Regions from separate parts of the Vibrio astriarenae genome, predicted to be linked through region 3. Evidence: predicted binding sites of a transcription regulator. Region 3 holds the regulator's gene; each other region holds the start of a gene.
The links. The regulator CRP, encoded in region 3, controls carbon source genes, mostly activating them, when cyclic AMP is high. The targets are predictions, from matches to a motif close to TGTGANNNNNNTCACA.
Positions count from the first base shown of each region.

Region 1: GT360_RS11625 (NupC/NupG family nucleoside CNT transporter) is a predicted target of CRP. The motif match lies at 3,943-3,958, and genes of this name have one in related genera.
Region 2: mlc (sugar metabolism global transcriptional regulator Mlc) is a predicted target of CRP. The motif match lies at 1,982-1,997, and genes of this name have one in related genera.

Region 1 is NZ_CP047475.1:2,483,084-2,489,918, forward strand. Features, by position in the region: gene deoA (thymidine phosphorylase) at 1-989, opposite strand, end outside; gene deoC (deoxyribose-phosphate aldolase) at 1,095-1,871, opposite strand; gene GT360_RS11620 (XapX domain-containing protein) at 2,072-2,242, opposite strand; gene GT360_RS11625 (NupC/NupG family nucleoside CNT transporter) at 2,536-3,798, opposite strand; gene GT360_RS11630 (TatD family hydrolase) at 4,015-4,788, opposite strand; gene GT360_RS11635 (DUF5363 family protein) at 4,778-4,900, opposite strand; gene yaaA (peroxide stress protein YaaA) at 4,946-5,719, opposite strand; gene GT360_RS11645 (alanine/glycine:cation symporter family protein) at 5,822-6,835, opposite strand, start outside.
Region 2 is NZ_CP047475.1:1,058,409-1,065,243, reverse strand. Features, by position in the region: gene GT360_RS05130 (chemotaxis protein CheV) at 1-534, opposite strand, end outside; gene mlc (sugar metabolism global transcriptional regulator Mlc) at 690-1,907, opposite strand; gene GT360_RS05120 (patatin-like phospholipase family protein) at 2,098-3,246, opposite strand; gene cydH (cytochrome bd-I oxidase subunit CydH) at 3,255-3,344, opposite strand; gene GT360_RS05110 (porin family protein) at 3,565-4,185, shown strand; gene GT360_RS05105 (LabA-like NYN domain-containing protein) at 4,280-4,762, shown strand; gene GT360_RS05100 (DUF2986 domain-containing protein) at 4,737-4,922, opposite strand; gene GT360_RS05095 (glutathione S-transferase family protein) at 4,983-5,930, opposite strand; gene oppF (murein tripeptide/oligopeptide ABC transporter ATP binding protein OppF) at 6,202-6,835, opposite strand, start outside.
Region 3 is NZ_CP047475.1:323,261-330,095, reverse strand. Features, by position in the region: gene GT360_RS01560 (ABC transporter ATP-binding protein) at 1-1,560, shown strand, start outside; gene GT360_RS01555 (TIGR02444 family protein) at 1,557-2,033, shown strand; gene GT360_RS01550 (hydrolase) at 2,063-3,040, shown strand; gene GT360_RS01545 (YheU family protein) at 3,082-3,291, shown strand; gene GT360_RS01540 (phosphoribulokinase) at 3,373-4,242, shown strand; gene crp (cAMP-activated global transcriptional regulator CRP) at 4,482-5,114, shown strand; gene GT360_RS01530 (DUF1338 domain-containing protein) at 5,207-6,010, opposite strand; gene astD (succinylglutamate-semialdehyde dehydrogenase) at 6,085-6,835, opposite strand, start outside.

The DNA of each region.
Region 1 (6,835 bases), 960 kb from region 3:
TAGTTTTCAACAAAGTCTGCTGGCCCACCAAGACCTGACACCATCTTAACGAAACATTCGGCCGCTTTACCGTTATCGAGCACGGCTTGAAGCTTGCTACGCGCGTCATCACTATCGGTGGCAAGTTTAGCCAGCACCAACATTTCAGCACATAGCGCCATCGTCACCTCAAACAAGCGAGGGTTACGATATTCCCCCGTCAAGAACTGAACCGCTTCGCGCACTTCTACCGCATTGCCTGCTGATGATGCCAATACCTGATTCATGTCCGTTAGGATAGCGGTTGTCTTGGTACCCGCGCCGTTAGCAACCGCAACAATAGAACGAGCAAGCTCTTCAGAAGCTTCATACGTTGGCATGAATGCGCCTGATCCTACTTTCACGTCCATCACGAGTGACTCTAGGCCTGCTGCGAGTTTCTTTGACAAAATAGAGGCGGTGATCAGTGAGATATTATCGACTGTCGCGGTGATATCACGAGTGGCGTAAACACGCTTATCTGCGGGTGCCAGATCGCCTGTCTGACCAATAATCGCCACACCCGCCTCTTTGGTGACGGAACCAAAACCGTCATTACTTGGGGTAATATTGTAACCGGGGATAGACTCTAGCTTATCAAGCGTACCGCCAGTGTGGCCTAAACCACGACCAGAGATCATTGGGACGAAACCACCGCATGCTGCCACCATAGGGCCAAGCATCAATGAAGTGACATCCCCTACACCACCTGTTGAATGTTTATCAACAATTGGGCCGCCAAAGTTCATGTGAGACCAATCGATAACCATGCCAGAATCACGCATTGCACACGTCAGTGCGATGCGTTCAGGCATCGTCATTTCATTGAAAAAGATCGCCATCGCAAAAGCAGCGATTTGCCCCTCTGACACGCTGTCGTCAGCAACGCCTTGAATGAAGAATTGAATCTCTTCGTTGGTGAGGACTTCACCATCACGCTTTTTACGAATGATTTCTTGTGGTAAATACATTAGTGCCTCCCGCGCTATTCGCGGACGTAGAATAAGAGGTTCTATTCACTCAGTGAGTAAATAGAGAGGGGATGTCTCCCCTCATCAGAACAAACGTTATTGGTTTTAGTACGCTGAAGGATCAGCCGTTTCGTCTGTTACGTTCAATGTATTTAGAAGGTTTGTCAGAAGGCTCGACGCACCAAAACGGTAGTGACGAGCATCTACCCAGTTGTCACCAAGAATGTCATCGGCCATCGCAAGGTATTGAGCAGCATCTTCCGCAGTGCGCACACCACCCGCTGGTTTAAAACCAACAGAGTCCGCGACTTTCATATCGCGAATCACTTCAAGCATCATGCGTGCATATTCTGGCGTTGCGTTTACTGGCACTTTACCCGTTGATGTTTTGATGAAATCTGCGCCCGCTTCGATACAGATTTGAGACGCTTTCTTGATCAACGCTTCTTCTTTCAGCTCACCGGTTTCGATGATCACTTTCAGCAGAACGTCACCACAAGCTGCTTTACATTGCTTGACTAACTCGAAGCCTACTTTGTCATCACCAGCAATCAACGCACGGTATGGGAATACCACGTCGACTTCATCAGCACCATATGCAACCGCTGCTTTTGTTTCCGCAACAGCAATAGCGATATCATCGTTACCGTGTGGGAAGTTAGTCACTGTCGCGATACGCACTTCTGGCGTGCCTTGTTCACGTAGTGTTTTCTTCGCAATAGGAATAAAGCGTGGGTAAATACAGATGGCAGCAGTGTTACCGACCGCTGTTTTTGCGTCGTGACACAGTTGAATTACTTTCGCATCCGTATCGTCATCATTCAGCGTTGTTAGGTCCATTAGTTTTAATGCACGTAGTGCTGCTGTGTTTAAATCGCTCATTTCTATCTCCGATCAATATTCAAAATTAGTTCAACAGTGCCTATCTAGTATAGTGAGGACTATTGATAATGATGAACGGACTTGGTTCCTTGAAGACTTAGCATTGAGTGTCTGCGTTCAATGCCAATTGATTTCCTTTTCACCGCACAGGGCATGTTTGCTTTCTGTGTGGCACTACAATCTATGATTGTGGTGTCTGTTTAGCCAAAGAATCGTTCCACGATCCACTGGTATGAAATACCGCCAAGATAAACCCCAACAATACCCATAACACCAGAAAGTACTGGTGGAGCGGGAATGGGTAGTTTAATCGCAGTAAAGAGTACTCCGACAACAAATCCAGCAACGGTAGCAAGGATAATTTCGTTCATGTGTATCACCTGTCTGTTTCTATACCCATAGAGTATAGAGTTTTGTTGCCTGACTGTAGCTTCACGAAAAAAGCAAACGGTTTGTATCTCAAAAAATATCACTTAAACAATATGCGATGAAGCCTTTTCCAGTAAGGCTTTATCACGCAAACGTTCAACTGAAAATCATCCAATTCGAGCAGCGGGAAAGTGCTGAATTGCATTGGTAGACCCCATAAACAAAAAAGCCCCGCAGCACGTGAATGCTACGGGGCGATATTTAAATGGCGTCTATATACTCTATCTCTACTTGATTAGAAAGATAGGAAGAAGCCAGCAATTGTTGCTGCCATTAGGTTCGATAGCGTACCCGCAGCAACCGCTTTAACACCCATACGAGCGATGTCAGCGCGACGGCTTGGTGCTAGACCACCTAGGCCACCTAGTAGGATTGCGATAGAAGAAAGGTTCGCAAAACCACACAGAGCAAATGCAATAATAGCCGCTGTCTTCTCTGACATTACTTGACCAGTCGCTTCAACGATTTGAGCGCCTTCACCCACGTATGGTACGAAGTTTAGGTAAGCAACGAATTCGTTAACAACCAGTTTCTGACCGATGAATGAACCAGCAAGAACTGCTTCGTCCCATGGTACACCGATTAGGAATGCTAGTGGAGAGAAGATCCAACCTAGAAGTAGTTCTAGAGTTAGGTTCTCCATACCGAACCAACCACCAACGCCACCAAGGATGCCGTTAACTAGAGCGATTAGACCAATAAACGCTAGTAGCATTGCACCCACGTTTAGAGCAAGTTGTAGACCAACAGATGCACCGCCAGCTGCTGCATCGATAACGTTAGCAGGCTTGTCTTCTCCGCCGTCGATGTCATCGCCTAGCTCGTCGTTTGGAGTGTCAGTTTCTGGCTTGATGATCTTAGCAAATAGTAGACCACCAGGTGCTGCCATGAATGATGCTGCAACTAGGTACTCTAGAGGTACACCCATAGAAGCGTAACCAGCTAGTACACCACCAGCAACAGAAGCAAGACCACCACACATTACAGCGAATAGCTCAGATTGAGTCATGCGCGGTACGAATGGACGTACAACAAGAGGTGCTTCAGTTTGACCAACGAAAATGTTTGCTGCTGCAGACATAGATTCCGCACGAGAAGTACCTAGTGCTTTTTGTAGACCACCACCAAGAACTTTGATGACCCACTGCATGATACCTACGTAGTAAAGTACAGAAATAAGTGCAGAGAAGAAGATTAGTGTTGGTAGTACTTGGAAAGCAAAGATGAAACCGATACCGTCAACAGAGAAGTTAACTAGGCTACCGAATAGGAAACCTGTACCGTCTTTACCGTAGTCAATTACGTTCTGTACACCTGCTGAGAAACCAGCAAGTAGGTCACGACCCCAAGGTACGTAAAGAACGAAACCACCGATTAGGAATTGGATAGCGAAAGCGCCACCAACAGTTCGTAGATTAATAGCTTTGCGGTTGTCAGACAGTAGTAGCGCGATGCCAAGCAGCACTGCCATACCAACCAGGCTCATAAACAGGCTCATAGTTTATGATTTCCTTATAGGTTATTTATTAGGCGTATTAGATAATGAAGCTCAAAAGCGGGGCAATTATACTCATCCCTGATGGCAGAAAGTAATGCCACCCTCACACTTTCTGAGAAGATTCATGACACGCTCACTCAATATTGTGATCAAGATCACGCAAACGTTTAAATGACCGTTCTATCGATACAGAAAGTTTAGAGAAATTTCACATTTTTAAAACAGAGAAGTGGTGTTTTGCCAGATCTTTTGCGCAATCGTTTGCTTTTCAATTTGCTTAAGCTCTGAAAGTGTGCTGAGGATCACAGGTAAACGTTTGGGGTGGTTGGGTTGGCCCTGAAAATGGTTAATCGGCATGTCTGGAGCGTCCGTTTCGAGCGCAATGCACTCTAGTGGTAACTCACTGATTGCATTGCGTGTTTTATTTGCCCTTGGATAGGTAATGATGCCACCGACACCAATGAGTAACCCTTTTTCAACAAATTGCATTGCCTGTTGGAAGCTGCCTGAGAAGCCATGCAGAATGCCTCCGAATTGGGCTGGTTGCTGCTTCAAAATATGCAATAAATCGTTGTGCGCTTTTCGACTATGCAACACGACGGGAAGTTGTAACTCGTTCGCCGCTGTAAGATGAGATTGCAGGACTTGGCGTTGCAAAGCGAAATCTACTTCGACCATTTTGTCGAGTCCGCACTCGCCAATGGCAATCGGTTTGGTGTGTGTGGTATGGAAGTGAGTCACAATGTGATCGACTTGCTCAATCGAGCATTCCGACAAAAAATATGGGTGGCAGCCAAGCGCCCAGTCGATTTCGTTGTAACGCCTTGAAAGGCTCTCCAAGCGAGACCAATTACTTTTGCCAATCGCGGGAATAAGCATTCGTTTTACACCCGCCTGCCGAGCCTGAGTTAGATGGGCATCAAAGTCACCAGCAAAAACGTCAAAGTCAAAGTGGCAATGACTATCAAATAGCGCAATCTCAGTCGTCATGCGCGGGGTCTTTTTTGTGGGGGACACAACTACGCTTGTTTTCTGGTGTTAATCCTAATGACTCGCACCAGCGATCATATTTCGCTATCCATTTTTTCAACCAATGCCACATAATTACCCCGCCTATGTATCAATCAGCCTAGAGCCTTATCGTGTCTTACTGCTCTTCGCGTTTAAACACTAACTCTTTATCGCTGCTCTCTTCCTCACTGAAGTAATAGCCTGCGACATCAAACTTGGTTAGTTCCTCTATCGAATCAACTTTATTGTCAATAATATAGCGCGCCATCATGCCGCGTGCTTTTTTGGCGTAGAAGCTGATCACCTTATATTGACCATTTTTGCAGTCCTTGAATACCGGTGTAATCACGGTTGCATCCAGCTTTTTCGGCTTCACAGCCTTAAAATACTCATTCGATGCAAGATTGATCAATACATTATCCCCCTGCTCTACGATAGCTTGATTAAGCTTATCTGTAATGATTTCTCCCCAGAACTGATACAGGTTCGTTCCGCGGGCATTGACAAGCTTGGTTCCCATCTCTAGGCGGTATGGCTGCATCAAATCAAGCGGCTTGAGTAAGCCATAGAGCCCAGACAACATACGCAGATGCTTTTGCGCGTAATCAAAGCCCGCCTCGTCAAGACTCTCCGCCTCTAATCCTGTGTAGACATCGCCTTTAAAAGCCAGGATCGCTTGACGCGCATTGTCTTGAGTGAATGTCTCACTCCACTGCTCAAAGCGAGCCACATTCAGACCCGCAATTTTATCGCTAACCTTCATCAGTGCCGACACATCACTCGGAGTCAGTTTGCGACACTCTTCAATTAGCTGCGCAGAATGTTCTATCAACTCAGGCTGCGTAAAGCGCTGAGTCGCGAGTGGTGACTCGTAATCTAAGGTTTTAGCTGGAGAAACAACGATGAGCATGACGAAACTTCCTTTATGATCTTTTTTATTGTTACTTAGAATATAAAAAAAGCCATGCTGTGTCTGCATGGCTTTTTCAATCGTGTTAATCGGTTTTAACGATTAAGCATTTTGTTTTTCTTTCGTGTTGTCCCAAATACCGTCTTCAAGCTGAGAGCGCAGCTCTGGGTACTCGTTAGCATCAAAGGTAGGCACTTTGCCTTCAGAAAGCTGCTTGTTGTAGTCTTTCGCAAGCTTAACCACGATGCCTGACAGCAATAGAATCGCCACCAAGTTAACAATCGCCATCAGACCCATTGATACGTCCGCTAGCGCCCAAACCACGGGTAGTGATGCTAGAGCACCGAACATAACCATGCCTAGTACAACAATACGGAACAGACCAAGACCCGCTTTATGATTGTGCTCAAGGAAGATTAGGTTTGTCTCCGCGTACGAGTAGTTTGCAATGATCGACGTAAATGCGAAGAAGAAGATAGCAACCGCAACAAAGATAGAGCCCCATTCACCCACTTGTGCACTTAACGCGCGTTGGGTCAACTCAATACCTGTTACTGCTGTCTCTGTACCTAGATACTCACCTGACATCAAAATGATAGCAACCGTAGCTGAACAGATGACAACTGTGTCTACGAAAACGCCAAGCATCTGTACATAACCTTGTGACGCTGGGTGCGGTGGATAAGGTGTTGCTGATGCTGCTGCGTTTGGCGCAGAACCCATACCCGCCTCGTTTGAGAATAGACCACGTTTGATACCGTTAATCATTGCCTGTGCAATGGCGTAGCCCAGACCGCCCGCTGCTGCTTCTGTCAGACCAAATGCACTCTTAAAGATAAGCATCAATACATCTGGCAGTTTTTCCAGGTTTGTCAGCATGATGAACAGAGCAAGAAGAAGGTAAGCCAGAGCCATTACTGGAACGATAAGCTCTGCGGTGCGAGCGATTCGCTTGATGCCACCGAAGATAACGACGGCAGAAAGAACCACGACGGCAATACCCACATACATTTGGTCCCAACCAAATGCGGTGTTCATTGCACTTGCAATTGAGTTAGCTTGAACTGCGTTGAAAACCAGACCGAAAGCGATGATTAGGAAGACAGAGAATAGAAC
Region 2 (6,835 bases), 740 kb from region 3:
AAGTTCCGAATCCAAAACCCCCTCAGAGATACTCACATCATAATCAATAATCTCTGCCAACACTTTTTCCACATCGATAATTTCTACAATATGGTTAATCTCACCATCTTTGATTTGAGTGATTGCTGTCAGGTAGTTGTTACGACCTGTGGTTACTGGCGGCGGCTGGATTTCTGTCCATGCAGTGTTAACAATATTACGTACTTGCCCAACCAGAAAGCCCTGCACTGAACGATTGTATTCCGTGATGATCAGATTCTGCTCTTCATCATTACCTTTTAGAGTGCTTGGAAATCCAATTGCGCTGCGTAAATCAATAACGGGTACCGATTCACCACGCAAAGAAGCCACACCCTTAATATTGTGGTGTGAGCCTGGTAACTTCGTTAGAGGTGGTACTTTCAGTACCTCCTTAACTTTAAACACATTGATAGCAAAGATCTGTCGACTATTTAGACTGAATAGCAACAGTTCAAGGCGATTTTCACCGACTAAATTAGTACGTTGGTCTACTGCGTTGAGAACTCCGGACATAAGTCACTCTCATTAATTGTTAAACTACTTCCATTTATTGAGAATGATTTTACATGGGCGAGATTAATGTGTTAAGCACTCATTTTCAAACGAGTGCGCTAACGCTCATTGTGTGGAGAAAGAAAGAGGTAAAGGTATGAAAAGTTTAATAAAAACTAACCCTCAACGACGGTCATTAACAGCAAACCATCATAAAGTGCTTGTTTGATAAGAGCAGCCCCAGGCATGGTCGCTTGCTTGTAAAAGCGCGACTCCACCAGCTCTAGGTCCTGATGATAAACAGGAAGCGTTTGGCTTTCTATGCATTTTTGAACCGCTGGGTACAGGATATCTTTCGCCTGGTTGATGGCCCCACCGATTAGAATCTTCTCTGGGTTAAATAGATTTACCACAATTGAGATAGCTGCCCCTAGGTGTCGGCCTAAGTTTTCCACTACATCCACCGCAAGTGGATCGCCTTGTTCTGCCGCCGCACAGATTGCTTCGACAGAGATTTCATATTCGCTTTCAAGGCTCGATGACTCACCTGCCGCAATGCGTTCAGCCACTTGCTCGCGAATCGCCTGAGAGCTAGCGACCGTTTCAAGGCAGCCACGATTGCCACAATGACACTGTTTCCCTTGTGGATCGATCTGGATATGGCCCAGTTCACCGATATTACCGTGACGGCCTTGCAGCACGCGCCCATCAAGTATGATACCTGCTCCTAGACCATGGTGAATCGAGATAAGAACCGAGTTTTCATTCTCTTGTGAGTGACCGTATAGCTTCTCTGCCAAAGCCCAAGCTCGGGTATCGTTGGCAATAAATACTGGCAGGCCCGTTGCTTTGTAGATTTCAGGGCCTAGTGCTAAGTCTTTCACATTATAATGCGGCATCTGCAATACGATGCCTTCATCGGAATTGACCAAACCAGGCAGAGTGATCGCAATGCTGGTTACGCGATCAAGTTGCTCAGTATAAGATTGAAAGAATTCATCTATCTCATGCAGCAAGCGCTCGAGTAAATCATCTTGGTCGATTTCGTGGATTTCAATCTTGGTATCAATCAGCACTTCACCGCCCAACTCATGTAGGGCAATCGTCAAGTAGCCACGCCCCAAGCGAATTGATAAAAACTGCCAACCTTCATTGTTGACTTGCAGACCGACAGCCGGGCGACCTCGGCTTATCGCTTCTTGAACGGTGGTTTCGTGGATGAGATGAGCAGCAATCAGTTCACGCGTTATCTTGGTGATACTCGCAGGAGCAAGTTCACTTTCCTTCGACAAATCGATCCGCGAAATAGGTCCTTTCTGATCGATAAGCTTATACACACGGCCAGCGTTGATCTGTTTAATATGGTCAATGTGCCCAGGATGAGCCGTGTACATAGTGAACTCCTAAATCAATAACCTAGCAATTTTTTTACTTTGCGAAGTAATTGTGAAGCAGTTTAATAGCCATGCGTGACCAGTGTCACAAAGTGCTTGTAATGTTTGCGCGTGCAATCAAAGTTCAATTGTAAATTTGCAGAAAATAGCGCCACTTCGCTTAGTAATCACTGCCGTGCTACACCCTTAACTAACCGTACCGAGCACTTGTGCTATCGACTAAATTTTTGGCAGATAAAAAGTCTGTGATAAACCGATAGCCAGCATCCAGACCCAGTTGATAATCGTGAATCAGGTCCTCTTTTGTGCTCATCAAAGCCGTTGAAAGTAGCGGTTCGTGAGGTTTGATTTGCACAACAAAACAATCGTCAGGAGGGTTGTTCAAAAAGTCCTGTGTGAGAGAGTAAGTTTGGTAATGAACCAATAACATATCTGCGAGCCCCGAATCAAAATTGTCACCAAAAACGTGGCTCAATCGATAGATATCTTGGGCTCCAAATAGCCATCGCCCACCATTAAGTAGCGGTAAATGATGATGCTGTTTTTGCCGCTCTCGATGAGCTTGTTCAAGCTTCTCTTCTAGAAAGTCACTCCAACTCGCCTTCCATTTATCCAGTTGATGTGCCCAACCTGAGTCACTTTGGTGTTTTCGTTCGAATTCTGCTTGCGAGGGGAGCGTATCGCGTAGTGGAGTATCCTCTTCTTCCGTTCTGACTGTGATGATAAGCCTCGCATTGTTACGCCAAGCTTGTTGAACCGGAATAGCCGCAGAAATACCCCCATCGTAATAGTAATGCTCTCCAATGGGTACACTATCACGGTACAAATAGGGAATTGCGCAGGTAGCAACAAGCACGGACATCCAATCAGGCCCGAGCATCGGAAGGTAACGATCCTTTAATGTGTTTGAGCAGGTAACGGCTGCAAAGGCTTTGCGATCCCCCAAGACTTGTCTACCAAGGTCAAGGTCGAGTTTCATTGGAAAATGGGTTAATTGCTCAAAACCCCACTCCAAATTTAGGTATCGGTGACGTTTCAAAAAACCAAACAGACTGAAGAACTCATCATTGGTCGTCACGTCAACTAAAAAACGTCGGCCAAGTGTATGCTGGCGACACAAATAAGCGCAAAGGTTAACAGCACCCGCAGAGGTGCCATAAAACTCATCAAAGGGGTCAAAGTCGCTCATCATGAAAGCATCGAGCACTCCCGCTGTGAATATGCCTCTTTGCCCTCCCCCCTGCGCAACTAACGCTGTCTTGCCTTGGCAGTATCGACTCAAACGCTCAATATCGAGCGCACTACTTAAGTTAGTGACAGTGCCATGGTTAAGCGTCATAACGATATCTAATTGGCGATAGCAATAAACCCAAAACCAATTAATACGGTGAAAATGGCAGCGACGATAAACAGGGCTGAACGTAGATCTTGATTCATAATGACATCCTCGTTATTGGTGTAGGGTTATCCAAAGCTTTTCACTGAACTTCGCCCGGCGCAGCTTGGATATAAAGAAATCGTAGTTTCTTTTTTATTGGTTACATTAATCATATACAGGGCTGTGAAGTGACTTCAATAAAAGCAAATAAGTTCTTCACAATTATGACGTTTTGTTCACAATTAAAGGGTCACCCATCTATTGTTCAAGGTAGTCGTTATGTCGTGCATGTTCCAACTTAAAACCACTTATTCCAATATCGCTATTTTGGGCTTGCTCATGGCGATAACCGCTGCCCCAGCTATGGCTAGAGATATTTACGTGACCCCTTGGATAGGATTCACCGGTGGCGGAAAAGTCGTTAATGAGGACGGGCAAGAGTTTGACTTCAAGCCGTCAGAAAGCTTTGCATTGCAGATAGAAACGCCACTACAAGCTGGGCGAATCGGCTTATTCTATCACTACCAAGGAACTGAAGTGGAGGACATTAACTCCACAATTAACAGCCACTACCTACTATTCCAAAGCGCCGTTCACTATCAAGTTGATGACCAGTTACACACGCACCTTGGAATCGGTTTAGGTGGTGCCTATACCGAGGCGAGTTGGGTTAAAGACAACCTGGGTTTCGCTACCAGTATCTATGGCGGTGTTGAACACCAACTTAAAGACAATCTATTTTTAACCGGGCAGATTCGCTGGCTAGGGACCGTTGTTGACAATGACACGTCTGCGATCTGTAATTTGCCCAGTGGGCAAGAGGGTAATTGTGTGATTCGCTTCAAGACCGATTGGATGAACCAATTTTCTGCGAATCTGGGCGTCACATTCAAGTTTTAGCCATGTGCCAACAAACATTAGGTTTTCGCCATACCTCTTCCCTATGGTCGAACAATTCGCTAACCTTAGCCTTTTCGACCACTTGCTTTTACTCATGCCTTCAAAACCTAGCGCTGCAATTTTTGTCGATGTACAAAACATCTACTACACCACACGCGAAGCGTTCAATCGCAACTTCGACTACAACGTCTTTTGGCGTGAAGTTAAACAAACTTACTCAATCGATAGAGCTTACGCTTACGCGATCGCAAGTAAACAGGATAAGCAACGCCAGTTTCACCATATTTTGCGAGGCATAGGCTTTGAAGTGAAGCTAAAACCATTCACTCAACGTTCAGACGGCACCACAAAAGGCGATTGGGATGTTGGTATTGCGCTAGATGTCTATGAAAATGCTAAAGACGTGGATACCGTGATTCTGCTTTCTGGCGATGGGGATTTTGATGTGTTAGCGCAAAGAATCAAGCAACGCTTTGATGTGGAGGTTGTGGTGTATAGTGTTAAGCAATTAACGGCTCAATCGCTAATCGATCAAGCCAGTGTTTATGTGGCTATTGAGGATCATTTGCTTCTATAGCCGATGCTTGCTCACTCTCTTCTTGTTGAGCAGTCTCTAGTTCCATCTTCGCGCGCTCAGCCTTTGAGATGTACTTTGGCTTGTTGCTTTTGTGCAGCTTAGCATTTTTCTTCTTCTGCTTAGCTTTTAAGATCGAGTTGATTTTTTTCTTGCGGTTCATAGTGGCCCCTTTAATAAGGGGCGCAGTATAACGTGATGCCACACAGAGTCAAAGTTCGCATTAAACGATGCTCTCTCTTCCATGGGGAGAGTCTAAGTCTAGCTGCGGCCCTAGAGGCACAACCTGTGTTGGGTTAATACCTGTATGGCTATAGTAATAGTGACGTTTAATATGGTAGAAGTCTGTTGTTTGCTTAACGTCCTCGATTTGGTATAGCTCCTTCATATATCCGTTCAAAGCTGGGTAATCAGCAATGCGCTTCTTGTTGCATTTAAAATGCCCTACGTACACTGCATCAAAGCGTATGAGCGTAGTAAACAGCCTCCAATCTGCCTCTGTAATCTGACTACCCGCAAGGTAACGAGAACGCCTTAGGTGACTCTCGATTTTTTCTAAGGCCTCGAAAAGCGAATGATAGGCATCCTCGTAGGCTTGCTGTGTCGTAGCAAATCCGCATCGATACACTCCGTTATTTATATTTGGATAGATATAATCATTCCACTCATCAATGGTGTTGCGTAAAGAAAGCGGATAATAGTCATTGTCGTTACCCGTTATGGAGTTAAACGCTGAATTGAACATCCGAATGATTTCAGAGGATTCGTTACTGACAATAGTTTGCGTTTTCTTATCCCAAAGCACGGGGACTGTTACCCTACCTGTATAATCCAACTTGGCTCGAGTGTAGATTTGATGCAGACGAGTCGCACCAAACAGCGGTTCAGACTCTGTAAACTCCCAGCCTTCAGATAACATATCTGGACTAACAATCGACACATCAATATGAGCCTCTAACCCTTTTAATTGGCGCATAATCAACGTACGGTGTGCCCAAGGACACGCTAAAGAAACATAGAGGTGATAGCGGCCGGATTCTGCAGCAAACTCCACACCTTCGCCTTCTTCAACCCAACCGCGAAATCCTGCATCCTCTCGAACAAAACTGCCGCCACTCGCCTTTGTGTCATACCAAACATCATGCCATACCCCTTGGACTAACTTACCCATGCTCACTCCCTTTGTGTTAGAACGAACTTTTAGTATAGGCGGATATTTACAACATAAAGCCCGCCACAATTGTTGGTCTTAGTCAGTATTCTTGAACACGGAGTTGTTAGCATTAGGTCGAAGGTCAAACATTTTTTGAAATTGACTGTCCTGATAGGACGTTAAATTGGACTGTCTTAATTAAAAGCAAACGTTTGGCTGCTAAATAAAAAAAGCGCGGTTTCCGAAGAAGACCGCGCTTAAGCCCGTCACAGGCTGAATAGTTCAGTGTTTATACTGCTACGTGTAAACAGGACACCGCGTGAGTGTCGTTACCTAAAATAGAAGGTTTACGCTTTGCACACTCTTCTGTTGCTTGTGGGCAACGAGTACGGAAAACACAACCTGAAGGTGGGTTAATAGGTGATGGCAGATCACCTTCTAGCATCTCAATTTTCTTTGAGCGCTCGATCTTAGGGTCAGGAATAGGCACTGCTGACATCAATGCGCGTGTATAAGGGTGCTTTGGATCAGCAAACAGCGCTTCCGATTCCCCCAATTCCACCGCGTTACCAAGATACATTACTAGGACTCGGTCAGAGATGTGTTTCACTACTGACAGATCGTGAGCGATGAATACCAGTGATAAACCAAGCTCTTTCTGTAGTTCCTTCAGTAGGTTAACCACCTGAGCCTGAATCGATACGTCCAGTGCCGATACTGGCTCGTCACAAATGATCATCTTAGGCTTAAGAATCAATGCGCGTGCAATACCGATACGTTGACACTGACCACCTGAGAACTCATGTGGGTAACGGTTGATTACGTTAGGCAGAAGACCGACTTTGGTCATCATCTCTTTAACGCGATCTTTCACTTCTTCTTTCGACAGTTGCGGGAAGAAAGTGCGTAGTGGCTCAGCGATA
Region 3 (6,835 bases):
GGCTACACGATTCGCGCCCGCGCAGCAGAGCTACTCGACGGTCTTGGTTTTAGCCAAGACCAGATGCTGTGGAACCTAACCCAGTTCTCTGGTGGTTGGCGTATGCGTCTTAACTTGGCGCAAGCGCTGCTGTGTCGCTCTGACTTACTCTTGCTCGATGAGCCAACCAACCACTTGGACCTTGACGCTGTGATGTGGCTCGAGCGCTGGCTACAAAGCTATCCTGGCACACTTGTACTGATCTCGCACGACCGTGATTTCCTCGACCCTATCGTGACACGCATCATTCACATCGAGAATGAAAAGCTTAACGAGTACACGGGTAACTACTCTTCGTTTGAAGATCAGCGTGCGCAGAAGCTCGTTCTGCAACAAGCGATGTTCCAGAAGCAGCAGAAACAGATGGCGCACATGCAAAGCTATATCGATCGCTTCCGCTACAAAGCCTCAAAAGCTCGCCAAGCACAGAGTCGTATCAAAGCATTGGAGAAACTTGAAAAAGTGCTACCCGCACAGTTTGATAACCCATTCAGTTTCGAGTTTCGTGAACCTGCAGCGCTACCTAACCCAATTATGATGATGGACGAAGTCGCGGCGGGTTACGATGACAATCTGATCCTTGAAAAGATCAGACTTAACCTAGTACCGGGAAGCCGTATCGGTCTGCTGGGTCGTAACGGCGCAGGTAAATCAACGCTTATTAAGCTCCTTTCTGGAGAGCTTAAGCCACAAGGTGGTGAGCTGACTTACTCGCAAGGGGTGAAAATTGGTTACTTCGCCCAGCATCAACTCGAAACTCTACACCCGGAAGAGACGCCACTGCAGCATATGATGCAGATCGCCCCTAATCACACCGAGCAACAACTGCGTGATTACCTTGGTAGCTTTGGCTTCCAAGGAGACAAAGCGCTGGACAAAGTGGCGCCGTTTTCCGGCGGCGAAAAAGCGCGCCTCGTATTGGCTCTGATCGTATGGCAAAAGCCAAACCTACTGCTACTCGATGAACCCACCAACCACCTTGATCTCGATATGCGTCAGGCGCTAACGCTTGCATTGCAAACCTTCGAGGGTGCAATGGTGATTGTCAGCCACGATCGTTACCTGCTACGTGCGACCACGGATGACTTATATCTGGTGCACGATAAGCAAGTGGCCCCCTTTAATGGCGATCTGACGGATTATTATAAATGGCTGACGGAACAGCAAAAAATAGAGAAAAAAGAGGCGCAATCGGCTCAACCCGCCAAAGACAGCAGCCAAAGTGCTGCCGCGAAGAAGGAGCAGAAGCGTCGTGAAGCAGAATTCCGTAAACAGACGGCACCTATTCGCAAAACCTTGACAAAACTCGAGGAGAAAATGGATAAGTTAGGCACCGCTGTCGCACAAGCTGAACAACAATTATTAGACAACAGCCTGTATGAAGCGGAAAACAAAGCTAAACTTAACCAAGTACTTGCTGATCAGGCCAGCGCAAAATCTCAACTTGAAGAGATCGAGATGGAATGGATGGAGCAGCAAGAGACGCTTGAGCAGATGGAACAGGAATTCAACGCAGTATGACCAATCAGCAGGCACATCAACTTCTCACCATGGAGCAACTGTGGCAATTTAGCCTTGAGTACTACTCAAGCCGAGAAGTGAAAGATGCCTGCCTAACCCTGCAGAACCAGTATCACGGTAATGTGAATCTTCTCATATTACTGAAATGGCTCGATGAACATCACTTTTCGATTCAAGAGAAAGATTGGCATCGAGTCGAGCAGTCCCTTGGTCGCACCGAGGCACTGCTCCATCACTATCGAGAGCTACGTAGAAAGCTCAAAATCGCCGTTAGCGATACACTGTACAGAGAAGCCCTACAGTTTGAATTACAACTAGAAAAACAACAGCAAGCCGACCTTGTAGACTGTATCAATCACCTCTCTTTAAAGTCGAGAGATGAACACAGCCTAACCCAGATGTACTGCCACCTACTCGGTGCCGATCATTTACAAGCGGCCTTTGCTAAGCCAGTGGATGTGTTGCTCAACTGAGCAACCGATAGAAGCAAGGACTGTAGTATATGCCACAATTTATCGCCGCAACGGGTCTCAAGAACCCTCACGCTCAAACGCTATTCCCTCGAATGATTCGAAAGAAAGCCTTATTCGAGCCGCAATGGCAAACCTTAGACACACCAGACGGTGATTTTCTTGACCTCGCTTGGAGCGAAGACCCTCACTCAAATGAGGTGAAAAATAAACCGCTGTTTGTGCTGTTTCATGGCCTCGAAGGGTGTTTTTATAGCCCCTACGCAAACGGCCTAATGAAAGCCTTTGCTGATGATGGATGGCTGTCGGTGATGATGCATTTTCGCGGCTGTAGCGGTAAACCCAACCTACAGGCTCGCGCTTACCACTCTGGTGAAACTGACGATGCGCGCTTTTTTCTCAAGCACCTACGCACTCAATTCCCCGATAATAAGCTTGTTGCGGTAGGCATCTCGCTTGGTGGTAACATGCTGGCTAACTATCTTGCCAAATACCAGGACGAGTCTTTGATTGACGCGGCAAGTATTATTTCTGCTCCCCTTGATCTCGCCGCCTGCTCAAATCGAATCGAACAAGGCTTCTCTAAGCTCTACCGAAATTATCTTTTAGGCTCCCTTAAGCGTAATGCAATGCGCAAGCACCACTTGATCAAAGGCGAGTTAAAGATCACTTACCAGAACATTAAGCGAGTGACTCGCCTGCAGGAGTTTGATGACTTGATCACTGCGCCTCTGCATGGATTCAAAGACGCTCAAGACTATTATCAGCAATGTTCCGGGATCAATCACCTCAAAGAGATCACCACACCAACGTTGATCATTCACGCCAAGGATGATCCCTTTATGACCGAAGATGTGATCCCAAAATTTATCCTGCCAGACAATATCGACTATCGCCTGTTTGAGCATGGTGGTCATGTCGGCTTTCTCAGTGGCAGCTTGCTAAAACCGACATTCTGGCTTGAAGAAGCGCTACCAGCCTATTACGAATGTCTGTCAAAATCGGCATAATAGCTGTCAATACAGTTTGATCATGAAGTGGAGAAGTATTGATGATCATCCCATGGCAAGAAATTGAGTCAGATACTCTCGATAACCTGATTAAAGAGTTCATTCTTCGTGAAGGGACGGATTACGGTGAGTATGAGGTTTCTTTAACCGAGAAAATCGAGCAAGTTCGCAAACAAATTGAAGCGGGCGACGCGGTTATCGTCTTTTCTGAACTGCATGAAACAATCGATATCCAAACTCGAAAATTCTAATCCCTGACCTCGCCATTTGGACTTTGGTGCGCTAAGGTTAATTTTCTTAAAAATCATAACTATTAAATAGACAGGTACGTCATGTCAGCCAAGCATCCGATTATCGCGGTGACCGGCTCCTCTGGTGCAGGAACCACCACAACGTCAGAAGCCTTTAGAAAGATGTTCAATATGATGGACGTCAAGCCCGCGTGGGTGGAAGGCGATAGCTTCCACCGTTTTACTCGCCCTGAGATGGACGTAGAGATTCGCAAAGCGCGTGAGCAAGGCAAACACATCAGTTACTTCGGGCCACAAGCCAACGACTTTAAAGCGCTGGAACAGTTCTTTGCTCGCTATGGCGAGGAGGGGCAAGGTGAGGTGCGTCGCTACCTGCACTCTTTTGATGAGGCGGTACCGTACAACCAGATGCCCGGCACGTTCACTCCTTGGCAGCAGCTCCCTGATGATACTGATGTTTTGTTTTACGAGGGGTTACATGGGGGAGTCGTCGATGGTGACGTGAATGTCTCTAAACACGTCGACTTTCTGATCGGCATGGTGCCGATTGTTAACCTGGAGTGGATCCAGAAGTTTGTGCGTGATACCCGAGATAGAGGCCACTCGCGAGAGGCGGTGATGGACTCTATCGTGCGCTCGATGGACGATTATCTTAACTACATCACCCCACAGTTCTCTCGTACTCACATCAACTTTCAGCGTGTCCCAACCGTCGACACGTCAAACCCGCTCAATGCGAAGGGCATTCCAAGTCTGGATGAAAGTTTTGTGGTGATTCGTTTACGTGGGATAAAAAACGTCGATTTCCCTTACCTGCTCGCCATGATTGATGGCTCATTTATGTCGCGTCACAACACACTTGTTGTACCCGGAGGCAAGATGAGTTTTGCGATGGAATTGATCGTCAGACCCATCCTACAACAGCTAATAGAAACCGGGAAAATAGGTTAACTGCGACCGATAACCAGAGAACCTTGTCAGTACGTGATCAGGTGCACAGAATCTGAGTAAATTTCGGTCGTATTACCCCGTTAAAATCAAGAAATCGCACAAGAAACACGTTACTATCTTGTCTGAATTACGAGATAGCTTGCAGCATGTGTCTTCAGCACTTATGCTACTAGGCCTAGTTAAAGCGCTTAGCGCAATAAGGAAAGCAGCAAGCGTACCCTGCAGAGGAAGATATATTTATGGTTCTAGGTAAACCTCAAACCGATCCAACGTTAGAGTGGTTTCTTTCACACTGTCATATTCATAAGTACCCATCAAAGAGCACGCTAATTCACGCAGGTGAAAAAGCTGAGACTTTGTACTACATCGTCAAAGGCTCTGTAGCAGTACTTATTAAAGACGAAGAAGGTAAGGAAATGATCCTTTCTTACCTTAACCAAGGTGACTTCATTGGTGAACTCGGTCTTTTCGAAGAAGACCAAGAGCGTACTGCTTGGGTACGTGCAAAATCGCCATGTGAAGTAGCTGAGATTTCATTTAAGAAGTTCCGTCAACTTATCCAAGTTAACCCAGATATCCTAATGCGCCTTTCAGCGCAGATGGCAAGCCGCCTACAAGTGACTAGCCAAAAAGTGGGTGACTTAGCATTCCTAGACGTAACTGGTCGTATCGCTCAGACGCTACTAAACCTAGCAAAACAGCCTGACGCAATGACTCACCCAGACGGCATGCAAATCAAGATCACTCGTCAAGAGATCGGTCAGATTGTAGGTTGTTCACGTGAAACCGTTGGTCGTATCCTGAAGATGCTAGAAGAGCAGAACCTAATTTCTGCACACGGTAAAACTATCGTGGTCTACGGTACTCGTTAATTCTCATCGAATTGCGAACAGCAAAGTATCAATAAAAACACCAAGCCTCGGCTTGGTGTTTTTTTTTATCTGTGCGACACAACTTCACTAACCTAGCTATTCGTACTCTCAAAGATTTTATCGGCTGAGGCCGCCACAAAACCAGAATAAAGCTCTCCACTCGCTGTCGGGTAGCGCTTGGCAAACTCATAAAAGCCCCCGGGGATCTCAAACTCACCATCAGTAAAGGCGACACGGACTCTATCCGCCATCGTTGATGACTGCTCTAGCAGCACTTCGGGTGTTCCTTTTACCTCACCACCAGATTCATTGATAACAAAGCCAGATTCTCTGAGTTGATTATTAACCTCAACCACCTCTTCAAACGCATTGAGCTGATTGACGCTGACCGTAAAGTGGTTGGCACCATAGCCATGAGCGGCAAACCAAGAGGCGTACTCACTCTCTTTCGCAAGCTCAAGATAATCTTGATGTGAAAGGCTCCATAATCGACCGGCAAAAAGAAACGCTGGGCTAAGTAACTGATTGGCGTCTAATTGCGCCACCAAACGTGCAACGATGGCTTGCAACTGAGTGGAACACTCTTCCACTTTTAGCTCACTAATAAACACTTTAGGGAGTGCGGGATCAGTGTGTTCATAATGCTTGGCCAGCAACTTTTTGCTCTCAAATACGTAGTCTCCCCCTTCTTTATAGCCTAGAGCAAGAAAGGGCTTCGCTAGGGTTTCTATCCCTAAAGGGGCGATATTAAAGGTTCGCAAAGCAATATGATCATTGATCAGCGGCGTCTCTTCTTCAAGCAGTTGATGAACTTGCTGCGCTGAAGGACAAAGGCGAGTGATGTAGTCTTGCCAAAGCTCGGCAAATAACTGCTCGACAGTGAAAGCGGGGGTCATACTCTCTCCTTGTATCGAAGGGTGAAAGGTTGGGCAGCCGACTGACTGCCCTCAGCGTGTGACGGTTTGGTTATTTATAGTGTTAGGCCAGGACTCAATGTCGCGGGTAAAAGAGGCTCACTGCCCTCCATTGAAGCCATAGGATACGCGCAGTAGTCTGCGGCATAATAGGCGCTTGGACGCAGGTTGCCGGAAGCACCAGGCCCACCAAATGGTGCATCACCACTCGCCCCCGTCAATTGACGATTACGGTTAACAATGCCCGCACGAATGTGCTCTACAAAATATGCCCATTCCCCCTCATCGGTTGAGATAAGACCTGCCGATAAGCCGTATCGAGTATCGTTGGCAAGCTCGACCGCTTGCTCTAGAGTTTGATAACGAATCACCTGCAGTATCGGGCCGAAATACTCTTCATCAGGTAGGTCATCGATAGCTGTGACATCAAGAATCGCGGGAGTAACAAAGGCATGACCAAGCGATTTCGCTGCTAGCAGTGACTTAGCACCCAGTGACAGCAAACTCTCTTGTGCTGCGAGGATATGCTCTGCAGCTTGCACTGAAATCTGTGGCCCCATAAATGGCGCTGGCTCAGCAAATGGCTCGTCAATCGCTATCGCCTGAGTGGCACTTATCAGCTTATCAAGCAGTGCATCCCCTGAAGCGCCTTCTGGAACATAAAGGCGACGTGCACATGTACAACGTTGGCCTGCACTTATGAAGGCCGACTGCAAAATGGTATACACAGCAGCATCCAGCTCGCCGTAGTGCTGCGAAATAACCATAGGGTTATTCCCCCCCATTTCAAGCGCCAGCATCTTATCA